One region of the Methylobacterium sp. J-092 genome, then DNA from elsewhere that is predicted to be linked to it. Evidence: predicted binding sites of a transcription regulator. Region 1 holds the regulator's gene; each other region holds the start of a gene.
What was found. The regulator LexA, encoded in region 1, represses DNA repair genes until DNA is damaged. The targets are predictions, from matches to a motif close to TGTTCNNNNTGTGTTCNG.
Positions count from the first base shown of each region.

Region 1 (4,889 bases):
GGTCGCACCTCATGCCCGGGACCTTACGCCGGGCGGCATTGCGAAGCGGTTAATCGCGCTGCGATCGGCGCACCCACTCGGATAGGCGGCGCGGCCGCCTTTACCGACGCGCTCGGCTGCGTGATGACGATGCCCCCAGCTGCGACGTCGCCCGGACGCCGCGGCAGAGCGGGCAGCCCGCCGGCACCGGCCCGGCCGCGGAGAAGGATCGCCGCCCCATGCGCAAGGTCGTCATCAGCGAGTTCATGGACGAGGCCGCGATCGCGGCGGAGCTCGCGGGGTTCGAGACGCTCTACGATCCGACCCTGGTCGACCGGCCGGACGCCCTGCGCGCGGCGCTCGCGGGCGCGTCCGGGCTGATCGTCCGCAACCGCACGCAGGTGCGCGCGGGCCTGCTCGCGGCGGCATCCGACCTCAGGGTGGTGGGCCGCCTCGGCGTCGGGCTCGACAACATCGATCTGGCCGCCTGCGCCGCCCGCGGGATCGCGGTCCATCCCGCGACCGGCGCCAACGACGGCGCGGTGGCCGAGTACGTGATCGGCACCGCGTTGCTGCTGCTGCGCGGCGCCTACGGCGCGAGCGCGCAGGTCGCCGCGGGCGCGTGGCCGCGCAACGCGCTGATGGGACGCGAGATCGCCGGCAAGCGCCTCGGCCTCGTCGGCTTCGGCGCGATCGCCCGCCAGACCGCCCGCCGTGCGGCGGCCCTCGACATGACCGTCGCCGCCTTCGACCCGCACCTTGCGCCCGACGACGCCGCGTGGCGCCCGGCGCACGGCGCGGTGGCGAGCCTGACCCTTGACGCGCTGGTCGCAACGAGCGACGTGCTCTCGCTGCACGTGCCGCTGACCGAGGCGACGCGCGACATGATCGGGCCGGCGGCGATCGCCCGGATGCGGCCGGGCGCGATCCTGATCAACGCCGCCCGCGGGGGCGTCGTGGACGAGGCCGCCGTCGCCGCGGCGCTTCGGTCCGGGCACCTCGGCGGGGCGGCGCTCGACGTGTTCGCCCAGGAGCCCGTGGACGCCGCGGGCGGCGCGGCGCTGATCGACGTGCCGAACCTCATCCTGACCCCGCACATCGCCGGCGTGACGCGGGAATCGAACGTGCGCGTCTCGGCGGTCACCGCCCGCGCCGTGCGCCGCAGCCTCGAGGGCTGAGCCCCGCAGCACAGCGATCGAAAAGGGCTCGGCGCGCGACGAAATTCGATGCAACGGTCGGATCGGCCGATGAGAACCCTTGCGGAACACTTGACGAACGTTTAACGTGTTCGTGTTTTGTTTCTGCGGCTCCACCTTCGTGTGGCCGCGCATTCCTGCGAGCCGCGCCGATGCTGACCCGTAAACAGCTGGATCTCCTGCGATTCATCGACGAGCGGATGCGCGAGGACGGGGTTCCGCCGTCGTTCGACGAGATGAAGGACGCCCTCGATCTCAAGTCGAAATCCGGCATCCACCGGCTGATCACCGCCCTAGAGGAGCGCGGCTTCCTGCGCCGGCTTCCGAATCGGGCTCGGGCGATCGAGGTGCTGCGCATGCCCGACGGCGCCGGCCGCTCCAGCGCGCCCGCCCCGGTGCCGGCAGCTCCCGCCGCGCCGCGCCGGTTCACCCCGAGCGTGGTCGAGGGCGGGCGCTCGAAGGCCGTGCCGCCGCGTCCTTCCACGACGCAGATGGTCGACGACAGCGGGCGCGCGGTGTCGATCCCGGTGATGGGCCGGATCGCGGCCGGCACGCCGATCTCGGCGATCCAGAACCAGAGCCACGCGATCACCATGTCGCCGGACTTCCTGGCCGGCGGCGAGCACTACGCCCTGGAGGTCCGCGGCGACTCGATGGTCGAGGCGGGCATCCTCGACGGCGACCTCGTGGTCATCCGCAAGCAGGACACCGCCAACACCGGCGACATCATCGTGGCGCTGATCGACGACGAGGAGGCGACGCTGAAGCGGCTGCGCCGTCGCGGCTCCTCGATCGCGCTCGAAGCCGCGAACCCGGCCTACGAGACCCGCGTGCTCGGGCCGGATCGGGTGCAGATCCAGGGCCGCCTGGTCAGCCTCGTGCGCCGTTACTGAAGGGTCTCGCCCGGCATCTCCGGGTTCGGGCCGTCCGCGGCCGGATCGTCGGGTGCCGGGTCGGCGTCCTCCGCCCGGGGGGGCGGTACGGCCATGCCCTGGAACGGGACGTCCTTCGGCTTGGGCTCGGCCGCGGGCGACGATCCGCCCGCTGCCGCGTCATCCGTTCCCTGGGGCGGGGGACGGACCATCGCGGGGCGCCACGGCAGCGTCCGTCCCGGCTCATGCGTGTCGGCCAGAATGAAGCCATTCGGCTCGACGCGGATCGCCACGGCGCCGTGGCTGGCGAGGTAGGCGCGATCGATGACGAGGGCGGCGGCGCAGCCGGGCGGTGCGGCGAGCGCCGTGATCAGCACCGAGGCCTTGGCGCAATCCTGCGCGAAGCCGCGGCGATCCTTCAGAAGCGCCACCGCGCGCCCGTCGGCCAACCGAAGCGTGCATCCGATCCGGTCGCAAACGGAACCGCCCGTCGCCTGCGCGCCCGGCCTGCCGTCGCCGTCGGCCTTCAGCCACTGCTCCAGCACGAAGTTCGACGGCCGCCCGAGGGCGACGAGGCTGCCGTCGGCGCGGCGCACCGCCGCTCCGCTGCCCTGGCGGTCGACGTAGATGTCGTAGCGGGCCGGCATCGTCGCCAGGCCGAGCCCGAGCAGCGCCGGCGGCAGGGCGAGCCAGCGCAGGCGCGAGACCGGGAGCGTCGCGAGCAGCAGCCCCGCGGCGAGGCACCCGAGCGCGGCGGTGCCGAAGGCCGGGACCACGACGTTGGCGCGCCCGAGCCCCTGGATCCAGCCGGAGATGGTCAGCATGCCGCGCACCGCCAGTCCCATCAGCCACCAGACCGGCTGGTCGAGGGCGAACGGGTAGGCGACGATGCCCAGCACCGCCGCCGGCATCACCGCGAGCGAGACCAGCGGTAGGGTGAGCGCGTTGCCGATCAGCCCGAAGGGTTGGACGGTCTGGAAGTGGTAGGTGGCGAAGGGCGCGGTCGCGACCTGCGCCACGAGCGTCGTGCCGAGGGTGCCGACCACCGTCGTCAGCGACAGCGCGATCAGCCGGCCGATCCGCCCGGCCCCGTCGCGGCGGAACATCCCTCCATCGATCAGGCGGGCGCAGGCGATGAGGCCGGCCACCGCCCCGAACGACATCTGGAAGCTCGGGCCGAGCAAGCCTTCCGGCTCGTGCGAGAGCGCGATGAGCGCGGCGAGAGCGAGGTTGCGCATGCTGAGCGCCGGGCGATCGACCAGGATCGCCCCGAGCATGATCAGGGTCATCACGAGGGAACGCTCGGCCGCGATGTCCCAGCCGGAGAAGACGCAGTAGGCGGTGACCCCGACCATCGCCAGCGCCGCGGCGATCTTCTTGATCGGCCAGGCCAGCGCCAGGAACGGCACCAGGGCGAGGCCGGCGCGGACGAGCCAGAACACGACCCCGGCGGCCAGCACCATGTGGAGCCCTGAGATCGAGACCCTGTTGGGAAGGTTGGCCTGCAATCTCGCTGGATCAGTGGGTGACTCGGGTACGAGCGCCAGCGGGGCTAAAACGGCAGTACGGTATGAAGCTCAGCCGTACGCCCGGCTTGGAAAGCCATGGCTCTCGTTCGATATGCGGCGTATCCCACCCCACCGCTGCATGGTTATGCACCCGCAATTTCGAGCAGCCTGGAGCGAACGTCTGCGCCTGGGCGAGCGAGATCCACCGTCGCGAATCGGACGTGATGCCCTTGTATGGTCACGCCCTCGTCGATGTGGCGGTCTAGGGACGGGTGGAGCAGCACCCCCCCGGCGACGTCTGCCCGCGCATCGCCCCTCCCAGCCTGGGACCGGAGGTAGGCGTACATCTGGTACAGGTGCGCACTTTTGAAAGACTCGCCCCCGTAGGGACGGGCCGTAAGGATACCCGTGAACTTGGTGTCGATCACCGTCCGGCGCTCCTTGTGGTCCAGCACGACGTCGGCTTGCATGCCGGGCAAAAGCGCGGTCAACCCGGGTGTCGGCGTGGCCGTGTCCCAGCCGAGACCCAGTTGCACACGCACGCGCTGCGAGCCGCCGAGCTCGTGCCGATAGAAGCCCGCGACGGCCTTCTCGAAGATCCTGCGGAGCAACCGCTCGTCGCGATCAAGGCGCGTCAGGTGGACGTCGCCCGCCGTCTCCGCGGGGATCAAAAGGTCGAGCGCCATCGTCGAGACCGCTACCATCAAGTGGTCCTCGGTCTCGTGCCGCGCGACTTGGTCGGTGGAGGTCTCCGCGCGGGTTGGGCGCATGCCACTCACGCCCTGCACAGCAAGAGTGCGCGCGAGACCCCCGCAGCGCCGGGACAGGTCCGGCTTCGCGACGACGGTCGCCATGCGTTCGAGGGCGGCCCGCACCAACCTATTGCGCGGCGTGTTGTTCGTCAGTTCCTCGAAGCGGCAGGCGACGAGCCCGCGTCGGAGCAACGAGCCGCTCTCCGTCTTCAACCAATCGATCCGGCCGCGCACCCTCGGTAGCTCTGCTCCGGTCATCCGGTAGCCGCGCGAGAGGCTGCGTCGCAGGCGCCGCTCGACCACGGTCGCGAGCAGGATCGCCAGAAGCTCGGGCAACTCGGTCTCCTCGTCGACGTCCCCCTCCGCTCGGTCCAGGAAGCCGGCAAGGTCTGCGGCATAGACCAGCAGCATCCAGAGGTTACGGACGGGAATGCCGCCGTGGCTGCGCCACGTCGTGCCTCCGTCAACAGTCGGGGCGACGCCCACCCTCAAACCTGCAGTCGGAGCGCGGCGGTCCGCTCGCGCGCCTTCGTCGCATCGTCAAACCAGTATTCCGCGAGCAGCGGCGCGACCTCGGTGTCG
Region 1 covers NZ_JAKSXU010000186.1:2,683-7,571, reverse strand. Annotated here, with positions in the region: gene MKK60_RS22090 (NAD(P)-dependent oxidoreductase) at 219-1,157, shown strand; gene lexA (transcriptional repressor LexA) at 1,328-2,068, shown strand; partial or broken gene MKK60_RS22080 (ComEC/Rec2 family competence protein) at 2,062-3,549, opposite strand; gene mcrC (5-methylcytosine-specific restriction endonuclease system specificity protein McrC) at 3,699-4,793, opposite strand; gene MKK60_RS22070 (AAA family ATPase) at 4,796-4,889, opposite strand, start outside.

Region 2 (4,889 bases), on a different contig from region 1:
CCGGCGACGGCGGCACCCTGCGGCTGCGGCGGCGGGGCACCGAGTACGCGATCATGCTCGGCCAGAACGAGCTGATGAACAGCCGGCTCAGCGGCTCGGAGGAGGCGCTGGCGACCCTGGCCTGCGGCAGGATCGCATCGCGCAGGGCGCCGCACGTGCTGATCGGCGGGCTCGGCATGGGCTTCACCCTGCGCGCCGCGCTCGGTGCGCTGCCTCCCGGAGCGGCGGTGACGGTGGCCGAGCTCGTGCCCGCTGTGGCCGCCTGGGCGCGCGGACCCCTCGCCGGCGTGTTCGACGGCATCCTCGACGATCCCCGCGTAACCTTGCGCGAGGTGGACGTGGCGGGCGCGATCGGCGAGCGTCCGGCCGCCTGGGACGCGATCCTGCTCGACGTCGACAACGGGCCGGACGGCCTGACGCGGGCCTCCAACGACCGGCTCTACGATCCGGCCGGCCTCGGCGCCGCTTATGCCGCCCTGCGTCCGGGCGGGATCCTCGCGGTCTGGTCCGCGGGGCCGGACCGCAGCTTCGGCCGCCGCCTGCACGATGCGGGCTTGAGCGTCGAGGAGGTCGCCACCCGCGCCAACGGCCGAAAGGGTGGCGCCCGCCACGTGATCTGGCTCGCCGTACGTTCCGGCCGTGGCTGAGGCCCGGATGGCTCCTTCCCCTCCGCGACCGACCGGACGGTTCGAAGCGCGGGTCCCATCTCCCATAAGGAGAAGGACAGGTTGAGGGGCGTGAGCTTTGCGGAGAAGTCACGCCCCTCACCCCGCCCCTCTGGAAGAGGGAGCGCGCCGTGCCTCGCGTGATCGATCCGGTGACGCGACCGTCACATCCGCGCGCAGAACCCGACCATGCCGGCGGCTTCCGGTGGGCAGGAGGCGGTCGCCGTCCCGTCGGTGCCTTGCGAGAAGACCGGGGTGCCGGCCTTGAGGCAGTAGGCCGAGACGAAGACCTCGCCGCCCGCGCAGGCGATCTCGCAGCCGGTGGCCGGGCAGGTCTCGCTCCGTACCGCCCGGAACGGCGTTGCGGGGGCCGCGGCAGGGAGCGCGGCGGCGGCAGGTCCCGCCGGGCCGGCCTCCCCCTTCTGTCCCGCATCTCCCTGGGGGCCGGCCGCGCCTCTGGGGCCCGCCTCTCCTTTCGGACCCGTCTCGCCCTTAGGACCCGTCTCGCCTCTGGGACCCGTCTCGCCCTTCGGGCCGGCCTCGCCCGCCGGTCCGGCCGGGCCGGGAAGCCCCGCCACGCCCTGCGGGCCGGGCTCGCCGCGCACCCCGGTCTCGCCCTTGGCGCCGGCCTGTCCCTCGGGGGCGCAGTTGGCGATCACGGCCTCGCGCTCGTCCTCGTTGCTCTTCAGCGATACGACGCAGCTGCCCGGTCGGTAGGGCAGACGGAACAGGAAGCGGCCGCGGGAATCGGCCATCACCGACACGTCCTCGTCCATCACGACGACGGCGCCGCCCTTGCGCACCGAACCCGAGATCCGCAGGTCGCCGGCCTCGATGCGGGCGTCGTAGACCATGATCGGCTGGGACGGCGCCTGAGCCCGACGCGCACGCTGGCGGGCCGGTGCGGACGCGGCGGGCGCATCGAGTCCCGGCGCCGCCGGCTGCTGGGCCTGCGCGCCGCCGGCGAGGACGAGGCATCCGGCGATCAGCGTGGCGAAGCGCGCGCGATGAAGGATCATGTCGAACATTCCCCGCCGCCGGATCGCGCGGCGGCGGGACATTGCCGCCCGGCTGCCACCGGGGTCAACCCTGGCCATGGCCGCCTTCAAATGGAGCCGATCCACACCCTTCCACACCCTTCCACACCCGTCCACAGGCCAAGCTGCTGCCCCGGCGGGACTATTTTCGGGCGGTGCGAAACCGTTTGAAAGTGTTCTTGTTTTGTTCCTATCTGACGTCATGTCGGAGCTGGGACGGGATGGAGCGGTCGCGTGACGAGCCGGATGAGCAGGGACCGTCCACGGCGGAACGGCTCGCGGAATTGCGGGCCCGCCTCGACGCGGAGCGGCGCCCCGGCGCGGGCGGCGTGCTGCCGTTGGGCGTCGCCGACCTCGACGCGCGGCTTCCCGGCGGAGGCCTCGGCCTCGGCCTCCTGCACGAGGTCGCCCCGGAGGGCGCGGGCGACGAAGCCTCGGCCCTCGGTTTCGTGCTGGCCCTGGTCGCCCGCCATCTCGCGCGGGGGGCGGGCGACGCCCTCCTCGTCGTCGCCCCCGGCCATCCCATCCCCTACGGCCACGGCCTCACCGGGCTCGGGCTCGATCCGGGGCGCCTGCTGCTGCTGGAGGCCGAGGCCGACGCCTCCGTGTTCGGTGCCCTCGAGGAGACGCTGCGCGCCGGGCACCTCGCGGCGGTGGCCGGGCTCGTCGCGGATGGGCTTCCGCTGAAGCCGGGCCGGCGCCTGCAGCTGGCCGCCGGATCCTTCGGCACCGCGCCGCCCCTGCTCCTCATCCTGCGGCCCGGCCGGGCCGACTTGCCGAACGGCGCGGCGACGCGCTGGCGGATCGCGGCCGGCGGCGCGGCGCGCGACCGGTTCGGCTGCACCCTGCGTCCCCGTTGGCGCGCACGGCTCGACCGCTGCCGCAACGGCCGGCCGGGCGACTGGCTCCTGGAGTGGGATCATGCCGCGCATCGTTTCGATCTGCCTGACGGACTGGCCCGTCGCGCGCCTGATGCGCGCGGGAGCCGCGCCGGATGACGGCGTCCCCCTGGTGATCGCCGCCGCCGGGGCCGGCGGCCTGCGGCTCACCGCCGTGAACCCCGCCGCAGCCGCCCTCGGCCTGCGACGCGGCGAGCCGCTGGGCCGCGTGCGGGCGCGGATCTCGACCCCGCTCCACGTCTACCCGGCCGATCCGGCCGCCGACGCGGCGGCGTTCGCCAGGCTCTGCCTCTGGGCGCAGCGCTACACGCCGTGCGTCGTCCCCTTCGGCCCGGCCGAGGCCTGCGACGGCCTGTACCTCGACGTCACGGGGGCGGCCCACCTCCTGGGCGGCGAAGCCGATCTGGTCGCGGACCTCGCCGCGCGCCTCGCGCGATCCGGGATCCCGGCACGGATCGCGCTCGCCGACACGCCCGGCGCGGCCTTCGCCCTCGCGCGATACGGGCGCGGCGAGACCATGTGCGTCCCATCGGAGAGGACCGAGCAGGCCCTGAGGCCCCTCCCCGTCGAGGCCCTGCGCTGCGAGCCAGCCGTCGCCGTCGCCCTGAAGCGGCTCGGCCTGCGCAGGATCGGCGCCGTCCTCGACGCGCCGCGCCCGCCGCTGGCCCGCCGCTTCGGCGCGGCGCTGCTCGTTCGCCTCGACCAGGCGGCCGGGTGCCGGCCGGAGCCGCTCGTCCCGGTCACGGAGCCCGTGCGCTACGGCGCCGCCCGCGGCTTCCTCGATCCGATCGGCAGCCAGGAGATCATCGTCGCCACGGTGCGGCGGCTGATGGCCGAGATCGCGCCGCGCCTCGAGGCGGACGGGCTCGGCGCCCGCGGCTTTCGCCTGTCGCTGCACCGGGTCGACGACGTGGTGCGCGCCCTCGACCTCGGCCTGTCCGAGCCGAGCCGCAGCCCCGACCATGTCGCGCGCCTGCTGCAGCTTCGGCTCGACCGGCTCGGCTCTGGCCTGGATGCCGGCTTCGGCTTCGAGACGGTCCGCCTGGACGTGTCCGCCACCGGCCCGATGCCCGGCCGCCAGGCTACCCTCGCCACCGGCCCCGCCCCTCAGGACGACCGGACCGCCGGCCTCGCCGACGCCCTGCGCCAGCGCTTCGGCCGACCCGTGATCCGCCTGAGCCCCCGTGCGAGCCACGTGCCCGAGCGCGCCGACCGCATCGCCCCTTGGCACACCGAACCTTGGCGCACCGAACCTTGGCGCATCGAGCGCGTCGTCCTGCACTGGCCCGATCCCGATGCCGGCATCGGTCCCCGGCCGCTGGTGCTGTTCGACCGCGGCGAGGCGGCCGAGGATGTGATCGCCCTGGTGCCGGAGGGGCCGCCGCGCCGCTTCCGCTGGCGCTCCCGCCTCCATCGGATCGCGCATTCGGAAGGGCCGGAACGGATCGAGCCCGAATGGTGGCGCGAGTCCGGCGTCCCGCGCGACTACTACGTCGTCGAGTGCGAATCCGGCCGCCGGCTCTGGCTCTACCGCGACGGCCCGAACCTGGCCGACCGGCCGGCCGCCTGGTTCGTGCACGGGCTGTTCGCGTGACGGCGGCGGCTTACGCGGAACTGGCCGTCTCGACCAACTTCTCGTTCCTGCGCGGCGCCTCGCATCCGCAGGAATACGTCGAGCAGGCGATCGCCTACGGGCTCCGCGCCATCGGCATCGCCGACCGCAACACCCTCGCCGGGGTGGTCCGCGCCTATGCGGCGGCGCGGGTGAAGCCGGAGCGACCGGGCGCGAAGGACATCTGGAACATCCCGTTCCTGCCGGGGGTGCGGCTCGTCACCGAGGACGGGTTCGAGGCGGTGACCTACCCGATGGATCGGGCGGGCTACGGCCGCCTGTGCCGGCTGCTGTCCTCGGGCAACCGGCGGGCGCGCAAGGGCGAATGCCGCTTCTCCTTCGCGGAGATGCTGGAGGCGGCCGAGGGCCAGGTCTTCATCGCGATGCCCCCCGGCCGGCGGCTGGTGCCGCCCGCGGCCTTCTCCGCCCGGGTCGAGGCGCTGGCAGCCGCCGCCCCCGGAAGGGTCTGGCTCGGTGCCAGCCACCGCCACCGCGGCGACGAGCGCCGGCGTCTCGGCCTCCTCGCCGAACTCGGGCATCGCCTCGGCGCGCCGATGGTCGCGGTGTCCGACGCGCTCTACCACCATCCCGACCGGCGTCCGCTGCAGGACGTGATCGCCTGCATCCGCGAGGGCTGCACCCTCGCGGAGGCCGGCTACCGCCTGGAAGCCAACGC
Region 2 covers NZ_JAKSXU010000067.1:45,100-49,988, reverse strand. Annotated here, with positions in the region: gene MKK60_RS06340 (spermidine synthase) at 1-647, shown strand, start outside; gene MKK60_RS06335 (collagen-like protein) at 830-1,684, opposite strand; gene MKK60_RS06330 (ImuA family protein) at 1,924-2,700, shown strand; gene MKK60_RS06325 (Y-family DNA polymerase) at 2,624-4,195, shown strand; gene MKK60_RS06320 (error-prone DNA polymerase) at 4,192-4,889, shown strand, end outside.
Region 2: MKK60_RS06330 (ImuA family protein) is a predicted target of LexA. The motif match lies at 1,877-1,894, and genes of this name have one in related genera.

Region 3 (4,889 bases), on a different contig from region 1:
CCGGCCTCGCGGCCGGGCTCCGATCGGACCGCCGTGCCGGGCCGCTCAGATGTCGAGGTCGGTCTTCTCGGCGAAGGCGGCTCGCTCGGAAATGAAGGTGAAGCGGGCTTCCGGCTTGTTGCCCATCAGGCGCTCGACCGCGTCGCCGGTCGATTCGCGCGCCTCGTCGAGGACGGCGACGCGCATCAGGATGCGCTTCTTCGGGTCCATCGTCGTCTCCTTCAGCTGCGCCGGCATCATCTCGCCCAGCCCCTTGAAGCGGCTGATCTCGACCTTGCCGTTCTTGAACACCGTCTTGATCAGCTGCTCCTTATGCGAGTCGTCGCGGGCGTAGGCCGTCTTGGTGCCCTGCTGCAGCCGGTAGAGCGGCGGCATCGCGAGGTAGAGGTGGCCCTTGTCGATGAGCTTCGGCATCTGCCGGTAAAAGAAGGTGATCAGCAGCGAGGCGATGTGGGCGCCGTCGACGTCGGCGTCCGTCATGATGATCACCTTATCGTAGCGCAGCTCCTCGTCGCGGTACTGACCGCCCGTGCCGCAGCCGAGCGCCAGGGTCAGGTCGCCGATGAGCTGGTTCGCACCGAGCTTGTCGCGGCTGGCCGAGGCAACGTTCAGGATCTTGCCGCGCAGCGGCAGGATCGCCTGCGTGGCCCGGTCGCGCGCCTGCTTGGCCGAGCCGCCGGCCGAGTCGCCCTCGACGATGAAGATCTCCGAGCCCGCGGTGCCGGCGGCCGAGCAATCGGCGAGCTTGCCGGGGAGCCGCAGCTTGCGCGTCGCGGTCTTGCGCGCAACCTCCTTCTCCTGGCGTCGGCGCAGGCGCTCCTCGGCCCGGTCGATCACCCAGTCTAGCACCTTGTTGGCCTGGGCCGGCGACGCGGCGAGCCAATGGTCAAAGGCGTCGCGGATCGCGGTCTCGACGATGCGCGACGCCTCGACGGTGGCGAGCTTGTCCTTGGTCTGGCCCTGGAACTCCGGCTCGCGGATGAAGACCGACAGCATGGAGGCGCAGGTCGCCATCACGTCGTCGGTGGTCACCGCCGTCATGCGCTTGGCCTGGTTCACCCGCTCGGCGTGCTCGCGCAGCGCCCGCAGCAGCGCGACGCGCAGGCCAGATTCGTGGGTGCCGCCCTCGGGCGTCGGGATGGTGTTGCAGTACGAGGCGGAGACGCCGTCGTCGTGGACCATCCAGGCCACGGCCCATTCGAGCGAGCCGTGCGAGCCGGGCTTTGTAATCTTGCCGGAGAAAATCGCGTCGGTGACGAGCTCCTTGCCCTCGATGTCGCGGGCGAGGTAGTCGCGCAGGCCGCCGGGGAAGCGGTGCACCGCCTCGGCCGGGATGTCGGTGCCCTCGATCAGCGCCGGCGCACACCGCCACCGGATCTCGACGCCGCCGAACAGGTAGGCCTTCGAGCGCGCCATCTTGAACAGGCGGCGCGGGTCGAACGCCAGCGAGCCGAAGATCTGCGAGTCGGGATGGAAGCGGATGCGCGTGCCGCGCCGGTTCTGCACCCGCCCGACGGTTTCCAACCCGCCCTGCGCATGACCGCGCGAAAAACTCTGGCGGTAGAGCGTCTGGTTGCGCGCGACCTCGACCTCCAGGAGGTCGGACAGCGCGTTCACCACCGAGATGCCGACGCCGTGCAGGCCGCCGCTGGTCTCGTAGACCTTCGAGTCGAACTTCCCGCCCGCATGCAGCGTCGTCATGATGACTTCGAGCGCGGACTTGCCGGGAAACTTCGGGTGCGGGTCGATCGGGATGCCGCGGCCGTTATCGGTGACGACGAGCGCGCCCGTCTCCTCCAGCTCGACCTCGATGAAGCTGGCGTGGCCCGCCACCGCCTCGTCCATCGAATTGTCGATCACCTCCGAGAACAGGTGGTGCAGCGCCCGCTCATCGGTGCCGCCAATATACATGCCGGGCCGGCGCCGCACCGGCTCCAGCCCTTCCAGCACCTCGATGTCGGATGCGGTGTAGCCGGCCTCCGGACCGGCGAGCGGCTCGAGCGCCGCCATCGGCGCCGTCGGCTTGCGCCGGCGCTCGGACGAGGGCAGGGGCGCGGCGGGCGAGGGATCCGTGGCCGAAGGCTTGGCCGGCGAAGAATGGGCTAGCGAAGAATGGGCAGCGGCCTTCGCGCCCGGCCCGAACAGGTCGATGGGGGCGTCGCTCAACCGACGGGCTCCAGGCTTCGGGTCACGTCTCGCATGGGCTTTCATCCGCTCACGATACCGGAACAAAACGGAAACATCAAAGGCGATCGCAGGCCGAATCCGCTATGCAGCTTCGCATGTGCAGCGCGAACCCTCCAAACGCTGCGATGCAACCGTCATCGGGGTGATGCGCAGATCCGGTTAAGATCGCCTCACGCTGCAATTTCGCGCGGAACCGGCGGCATGATCATGCATTATATCACAAGATCTTTGCCGTAACGAGGGCTGGGACGCCGACGATGACGACTGCTTCGATCGAAGCCCGAACCCTGATCCTCGCCCGCCTCGAGCGCGCCGCCGGGCAAGCCTTCGGATGCGAGCAGGACGCTGCGCCCGTCTCTCGCGCGGCCTTCGTCAATCCGACGACGATCGCCCTGGCGACCTTCGCGACGGCCTTCGCCGCGACGATCAGCTACCTCGTCTGAGACCCGCGACGCGCCTGACGCGGACCGCCGGCAAGCCGCGCCGCCGGCGGTTCAGCCGCTGGCCTTCTTGCTCGCGGCCGGCTTCGCAGCGGCCTTGCCCGCAGCGGCCTTCGGCGTGGCGGGCTTCTTCGCGGCGGGTTTGGCGGAGGTTTTGGAACCGGTCTTCACCGTCCCGACCTCGCCGTCCTTGGCCGCCTTTGCCGGCTTGCGCGCCGTGGCCTTCGCACCCCGCGCCGGCGCGGCCTTGCGGCCGCGGCTCGGCTTGCCCCCGCCGGCCGCGCGCTTGGCGTTGACGAGGTCGATGCCCTCGGCGAGCGTCAGCGCCTCGGCGGCCATCGATTTCGGCAGGGTCGCGTTGACCTCGCCGTCGGTGACGTAGGCGCCGTACTTGCCGGCCTTCACCACCAGCTCGCGACCCGTCGCCTCGTCCTTGCCGATCGGGCGGCCGGGATCCGAGGACGGGCGGCCGCGGCCGCCGCCCTGTTCCTTGGCGACGATCAGGTCGATCGCCCGGTTGGCGCCGACCTCGAGCACGTCGTCGTCCTTGCCCAGGTTCGCGTAGGTCTTGCCGTGCTGGACGTAGGGCCCGAACCGGCCGAGATTGGCCAGGATCGGCTCGCCGGTCTCCGGGTGACGGGCGACCTCGCGCGGCAGCGACAGCAGCCGCAGCGCCTTCTCCAGGTCGACCATCGACGGCGTCACGCCCTTCGGCAGCGACGAGCGCTTAGGCTTGGCCGCGTCCTTCTCGGTCGAGGCCTCGCCGAGCTGGACGAACGGGCCGAACCGTCCGTCGCGGATCGTCACCGGCAATCCGCTCACCGGATCGTTGCCGAGCACCCGCGTGCCGGGCGGGCTGCCGTCCGGCGATGAGCCGTCGCCCTCGCCCTCAATGCCCGCGGCCGAGAGCTGCCGGGTGAACTTGCATTCCGGGTAGTTCGAGCAGCCGACGAAGGAGCCGAACTTGCCGAGCTTCAGCGAGAGCTGGCCCGAGCCGCAGGTCGGGCAGGTGCGCGGGTTCGAGCCGTCGGCCTTCTCGGGGAAGATGTGGTCGCCGAGAAGCGTGTTCAGCGCCTCCAGCACCTCGGTGACGCGCAGCTCCTTGGTGCCGCCGACGGCGGCCGAGAAGTCGCGCCAGAAGTCGCGCAGCACGTCGCGCCAATCGATCTCGGCGTTCGAGACCCGGTCGAGCTGGCCTTCGAGGTCCGCGGTGAAGTCGTACTCGACGTAGCGCTTGAAGAAGCTCTCGAGGAAGCCGGTCACGAGCCGGCCCTTGTCCTCGGGCTGCAGGCGCTTCTTCTCGATCTTGACGTATTCGCGGTCGCGCAGGGTCTGGAGCACCGCGGCGTAGGTCGAGGGCCGGCCGATGCCGAGCTCCTCCATGCGCTTGACGAGGCTGGCCTCGGAGAAGCGCGGCGGTGGCTCGGTGAAGTGCTGGGTCGAGGCGATGCGCTCGCGCTTCAGCGCCTCGCCGGCCGTCATCGGCGGCAGGCGCTTGCCGTCCTCGTCCTCCTCGTCGTCCTTGCCCTCCTGGTAGAGGGTGAGGAAGCCGTCGAACTTCACGACCTGACCGGTGGCGCGCAGGTCGATCCGGCGCGGGCCGACGCTGGCGGTCACGTCGACCGTGGTGCGCTCCAGCTCGGCCGACTCCATCTGGCTGGCGACGGTCCGCGTCCAGATCAGGTCGTAGAGCTTGGCCTGCTCGGGATCGAGCATCCGCGCGACCTGCTTCGGCAGCCGGCCCATGTCGGTCGGGCGCACGGCCTCGTGGGCCTCCTGCGCGTTCTTGGCCTTGGCGCTGTAGCGGCGCGGCACGCCCGGGACGTACTTGTCGCCGAACTCGCGGCCGATGACCCGGCGCGCGTCGGCGATGGCCTCGGGCGCCATGTCGACGCCGTCGGTCCGCATGTAGGTGATCAGGCCCACCGTCTCGCCGCCGATGTCGACACCCTCGTAGAGCTTCTGGGCGACGCGCATGGTCTGCGCCGGCGCCATCCCGAGCTTTCGCGACGCCTCCTGCTGCAGCGTCGACGTCGTGAAGGGCGGCTGCGGATGGCGCTTGGCGGGCTTCGCCTCGACCGAGGCCACCTGGAACGTCGCGAGCTCGAGGTCGCGCTTGAACGCGGCCGCATCCTCGCCATTGCCGACGTCGAGGCGCTGGATGCGCTTGCCGTCGGCCCCGACGAGGCGAGCCTCGAACACGCCGCCGTCGGCGGTCGAGAGGGTCGCGACCAGCGACCAGTACTCGCGCGGCTTGAAGCG
Region 3 covers NZ_JAKSXU010000032.1:403-5,291, forward strand. Annotated here, with positions in the region: gene parE (DNA topoisomerase IV subunit B) at 46-2,166, opposite strand; gene MKK60_RS00820 (hypothetical protein) at 2,445-2,630, shown strand; gene topA (type I DNA topoisomerase) at 2,682-4,889, opposite strand, start outside.
Region 3: parE (DNA topoisomerase IV subunit B) is a predicted target of LexA. The motif match lies at 2,225-2,242, and genes of this name have one in related genera.

Region 4 (4,889 bases), on a different contig from region 1:
GGATCGTGCGGGCGCAACGCCCGCATTTCGGGCTGCAGCCGAGGCAGGCGTAGACCTGGGCCGGCGTGCGCGGGCAGCCAGGACCCGGGCCGAGACACCCGCGCACGGCGCCATCCGAGAGGACGTTGCAGGAACAGACGATCATACGATCCAAAATCCGATGGCTGGAGGCTCGTTTCCTTCGACGCCCTCGAATCGTTCGAGAGCGCTCGCCGTGCGTCGTCCCGGTCCTCGACCGTCGCCAGTTTAGAACTCTTGAAAACTAAGCTTTTTCAACGTGTTAGCGAACGCCACATGCCATCCGGCACCGTATGGGTCAAGGCTCCGGCGATCACGAGCGCACGATCGGATCGCGTCGTCGCGTTTCGCGGCTCCCTATTGCGCCAGCTCCTTCAGCGCGAGCCGGATGAGAACCTTCGCCTCGGCGTCCTCGCCGCCAGCCTTCAAGGCAGCGGCGACCGCGGCCGAGGCCTGGAGCTGGGCGTAGCCGAGGTTGACCAGCGCCGAGATCGCGTCGGCGACGGGCTGGGGCGCGGAGCGGTTCTCGACCGCGCCCGACAAGGCGATGAGCGCCGGATCGATCGGCGCGAAGGCCGGCGCCTTGTCCTTGAGTTCGGCCACCAGCCGGGCGGCCAGCCGCGGGCCGACGCCGGGCGCACGCGCGACGGCGGTCTTGTCGCCCATGGCGATCGCCGAGGCGAGCTGAGGCGGCTCCAGCACCGAGAGCAGCCCGAGGGCGACCTTGGAGCCGACGCCCTGCACGGTCTGGAGCAGGCGGAACCACTCGCGCTCGGCATCCGAGCGGAAGCCGTAGAGGCGGATCATGTCCTCGCGGACATGCGTCTCGATCGAAAGGACGGCCGGCTCGCCGGGCTTCGGCAGGCGCTGAAGCGTGCGCGCCGAGCAATGCACCTCGTACCCGACTCCCTGGACGTCGAGCAGGACGAAATCCCCGCCGTAGGAATCGACCACGCCCTTGAGCTTACCGATCATGAGATCCCGATCATTCGCGCTGCCGCGTCCAGCGTGCCGTCCGCTGCCTACAGAATGCCGCGCATCCCCGCCATCCGGCGAAGCGTGGCGAGTCTTTCTGCAGGCCAGTCTTGAGAGCGGCCGAGCTTCGTGGGATCAGGGCAGGGAAACGGTCGGTTACAACCCAGGCGATCCCGATGCGCGGACCCTTGCTTCTCCTCGCCCTGGCACTCGCCCAGACGCTCGCCCTCTCGCCGGCGCGGGCCGCCGACACCGCGACTGCCTCCAGCGCCGACCCGACGCAGGTCCGGCCGGGCGCATACCGCCTCGATCCCGACCACGCCAAGATCACCTGGTCGCTGAGCCATCTCGGCTTCTCGACCTATTACGGGCAGATCACCGACGTCACCGGCGACGCGACCCTCGACCCCAAGGACGCGACCAAGATCCGGCTCAAGGTCACGATCGGCACCGACAGCATCACCGGCGTGAACCCGAAGCTCGACGCGCATCTCAAGGCGCCCGACTTCTTCGACACCGCGAAGTTCCCGAGCGCGACCTTCGCCGCAACCGCGGTCGAGGCGACGAGCCCGACCACGGCGCGCGTCACCGGCGACCTGACGCTGCGCGGCGTCACCAAGCCGGTCGCCTTCGACGCGACCTTCAACCAGGCCGGCATCCATCCCGTCGACAAGGCCTACACCGTCGGCTTCGACGGCCGCGCCGTGCTGAAGCGGTCGGACTTCGGCATCGACGCCTACCTGCCGATGCTCGGCGACGAGGTCGTCCTGCGCCTCGAAGGCGAGTTCAAGGCGTTGAACTGATCGGCCTCAGCCGAGCTTGGCCAACGCCGCCGCGATCCGCGCGGCGCCCGGCCCGGCCGCGCCGGGCGGCGGGTTGGCGCGCTTGAGCGCATGGGCGCCGCGATGGTTGACGTGGGTGATGGCGATGGCGAGCGCATCGGCCGCATCCGCCAGCTTGAACTCGGCCTTCGGCAGCAGGAAGCGCACCATCGCCTGGATCTGCGCCTTCTCGGCATGCCCCGAGCCGCAGACCGACTTCTTAATCAGGTTCGCCGCGTACTCGAACACCGGCACGCCGGCGAGCGCCGGCACCAGCAGGGCGATGGCGCGGGCGTGCCCGAGCTTGAGCGTCGCCTGCGCGTCCTTGTTGACGAAGGTCTCCTCGACCGAAACCTCGTCGGGCGAGAAGTCCCGCACGACCCGGGTGATGCCCTCGTGCAATTCGCGCAGGCGCAGCGCCAGCGGCAGGTCGCCGTCCGAGGTGACGACGCCGCAATCGACGTAGGCGAGCTTCGCCCCCGTCACCGTCACGACGCCCCAGCCGGTGCGGCGCAGGCCCGGATCGATGCCGAGGATGCGGATGGGCGTCATGAACCGGACCTTGGCCGCACGGCCGGAACGCCGTACCGGCTCTGTCTGAGCACATAGCGTGAACGAAGGGTTTCGCCAAACGGTCGCGGCTGACCGACTTTCGAAACTGAGGCGATCGAACTACCGTCGGCTTCGCGGCGCGCCACGATGCGGGCCGAAACTGCGGGCGGGCTGGCGGATGAACACCCTCGATTGGCTGGTGCCGACCCTGGCCTTCCTCGCGCCGATGCCGCCGATGCGGCCGGAGCCGCCGAAACCGCTGCGCGGCAACGCCTGGGCGGCGGGCATGGTCATCGGCAGCGTCTGCCTGATGATGGTGCTGCCGATGTTCACGATCTGGAGCTTCTGGGGGCCGCACGATTCCTTCCAGGTCCGCTGCGCGGCCTCGGGCGGCCGCGTGCTGCAGGACCCGGCGATCGGGGTCGCGCCCTACCGCTGCGACCGCAGCGGGGCGGCCTCGCCCCGCTGACGCCCGCGCCCCGCGTGTCGCGCCCTAGGCCTCGAGCTTGGCCACCAGCGCGTCGGACAGGGCGAAGTTGACGTAGACGTTCTGCACGTCGTCCTGGTCCTCGATCACCTCGACGAGGCGGATCAGCTTCTCGCCGGTCTCGTCGTCGACGTCGATCGTGTTCTGCGCCTTCCAGACGAGGCCGGTGCGGGTCGGCTCGCCGAAGCGCGCCTCCAGGGCCTTGGTGACCTCGCCGAAGGAGTCCTGCGCGCAGGTGATCTCGTGGCCGGATTCGTCGGAGCGCACGTCGTCGGCGCCGGCCTCGATCGCCGCCTCCAGCATCGTGTCGGCGTCGGCGACCGAGGCCGCGAAGCCGACCACCCCGACACGGTCGAACATGAACGCGACGGCGCCGGTCTCGGCGAGGCTCCCGCCGGACTTGGTGAAGGCCGAGCGCACGTCGGAGGCCGTGCGGTTGCGGTTGTCGGTCTGCGCCTCGACGATCAGCGCGGCGCCGCCCGGGCCGTAGCCTTCGTAGCGGATCTCCTCGTAGGTCTCCCCGTCGGCACCGGCCGCCTTCTTGATCGCCCGCTCGATGTTGTCCTTGGGCACGTTCTCGGCGCGGGCCGCGATGATCGCGGCGCGCAGGCGCGCGTTCATCGCCGGATCGGGCAGGCCGAGCTTGGCCGCCACCGTGATCTCGCGGGCGAGCTTCCCGAAGAGCTTCGAGCGGACGGCGTCCACCCGGCCCTTGCGGTGCATGATGTTCTTGAACTGGGAATGGCCGGCCATGGCGTCGCGCGTTCTTTGGGTCTTGGCGGCGGAGGGCTCGCGCCCTCGACGCCGCCGGGCGGGGATGCCGCGGTTTATACGCGCGTGCGGCGCGGGGAGGCAACGCGGGCGGCACACGGGAACGCGATCGGCCGACGACGGAAAGATCGGCGGCGACGGGCGTTCACGAACCGCGGCCAACCGGCGCGCCGACGAGGACAGAATGCGAAAACAGGTTGAGCGGAAACGGACGGTCGTGGTCACGGGCGCCAGCGCCGGCGTCGGCCGGGCGGTCGCCTGCGAGTTCGCCCGGCATGGATGGAACGTCGGCCTGATCGCCCGGGGCGAGGCCGGCCTGCACGGGACGATCGAGGACGTGGTGCGGGCCGGCGGACGCCCGATGGCGTTCGCGGCCGACGTCGCCGACGCGGACGCGGTGAGCCAGGTGGCCGCCGAGGTCGTCGCGGCGTTCGGCGGCATCGACGTCTGGGTCAACAACGCGATGGTGACGGTCTACGCGCCCGTCCAGCAGACCTCCGCCGAGGAGTTCCGTCGCGTCACCGAGGTGACCTATCTCGGCCAGGTCCACGGCACGCTCGCGGCGCTCGAGCACATGGTGCCCAAGGATTCCGGCACCATCGTCCATATCGGCTCGGCCCTGGCCTACCGCTCGATCCCCCTGCAGGCGACCTATTGCGCGGCCAAGGCGGCGGTGCGCGGTTTCGTCGACTCGCTGCGCAGCGAACTGCTGCACGACGGCAGCAAGGTGCGGCTGACGATGGTGCAGCTGCCTGCGGTGAACACGCCGCAATTCGATTGGGCCCGCTCGGTGCTGCCGCGCAAGCTCGAGCCGGTGCCGCCGATCTACCAGCCCGAGGCGATCGCCCGCCACGTCTACGCGGCCGCGCAGGCGGCGCCGCGCGAGCTTTGGATCGGGACGTCGGCCTGGAAGGCGATCGTCGGCAACATGGTGATCCCGGGCTGGATCGACGGGTATCTCGCCCGTCACGGATATCGCGGGGAGATGACCAGCGTGCGCGCCAACAAGCACCGAGCCGACAACCTCTACGAGCCGGTGGACACCGATCCCGGCGCCCATGGCCGTTTCGACGACCGCGCCGTCGGCCACGTCGCCGGCGCCGACCCGAAATGGCTGAAGCTCGGGCTTGCCGCGGCACTGGGCCTCGTCGCGGGGACGACGCTGTTCGCGACGGAAGCGCAGGGACGGCACGATGCGCGCCGGCAGTTGGCCGGTCGCCGGCTCGCCCGTCGCGACTGACGGGTCAGGCGCTCGCGTGCCACTC
Region 4 covers NZ_JAKSXU010000070.1:8,325-13,213, reverse strand. Annotated here, with positions in the region: gene MKK60_RS07420 (bacterioferritin-associated ferredoxin) at 1-145, opposite strand, end outside; gene ruvA (Holliday junction branch migration protein RuvA) at 376-993, opposite strand; gene MKK60_RS07410 (YceI family protein) at 1,170-1,796, shown strand; gene ruvC (crossover junction endodeoxyribonuclease RuvC) at 1,803-2,366, opposite strand; gene MKK60_RS07400 (hypothetical protein) at 2,545-2,835, shown strand; gene MKK60_RS07395 (YebC/PmpR family DNA-binding transcriptional regulator) at 2,860-3,606, opposite strand; gene MKK60_RS07390 (SDR family oxidoreductase) at 3,809-4,864, shown strand; gene MKK60_RS07385 (HAD-IA family hydrolase) at 4,869-4,889, opposite strand, start outside.
Region 4: ruvC (crossover junction endodeoxyribonuclease RuvC) is a predicted target of LexA. The motif match lies at 2,414-2,431, and genes of this name have one in related genera.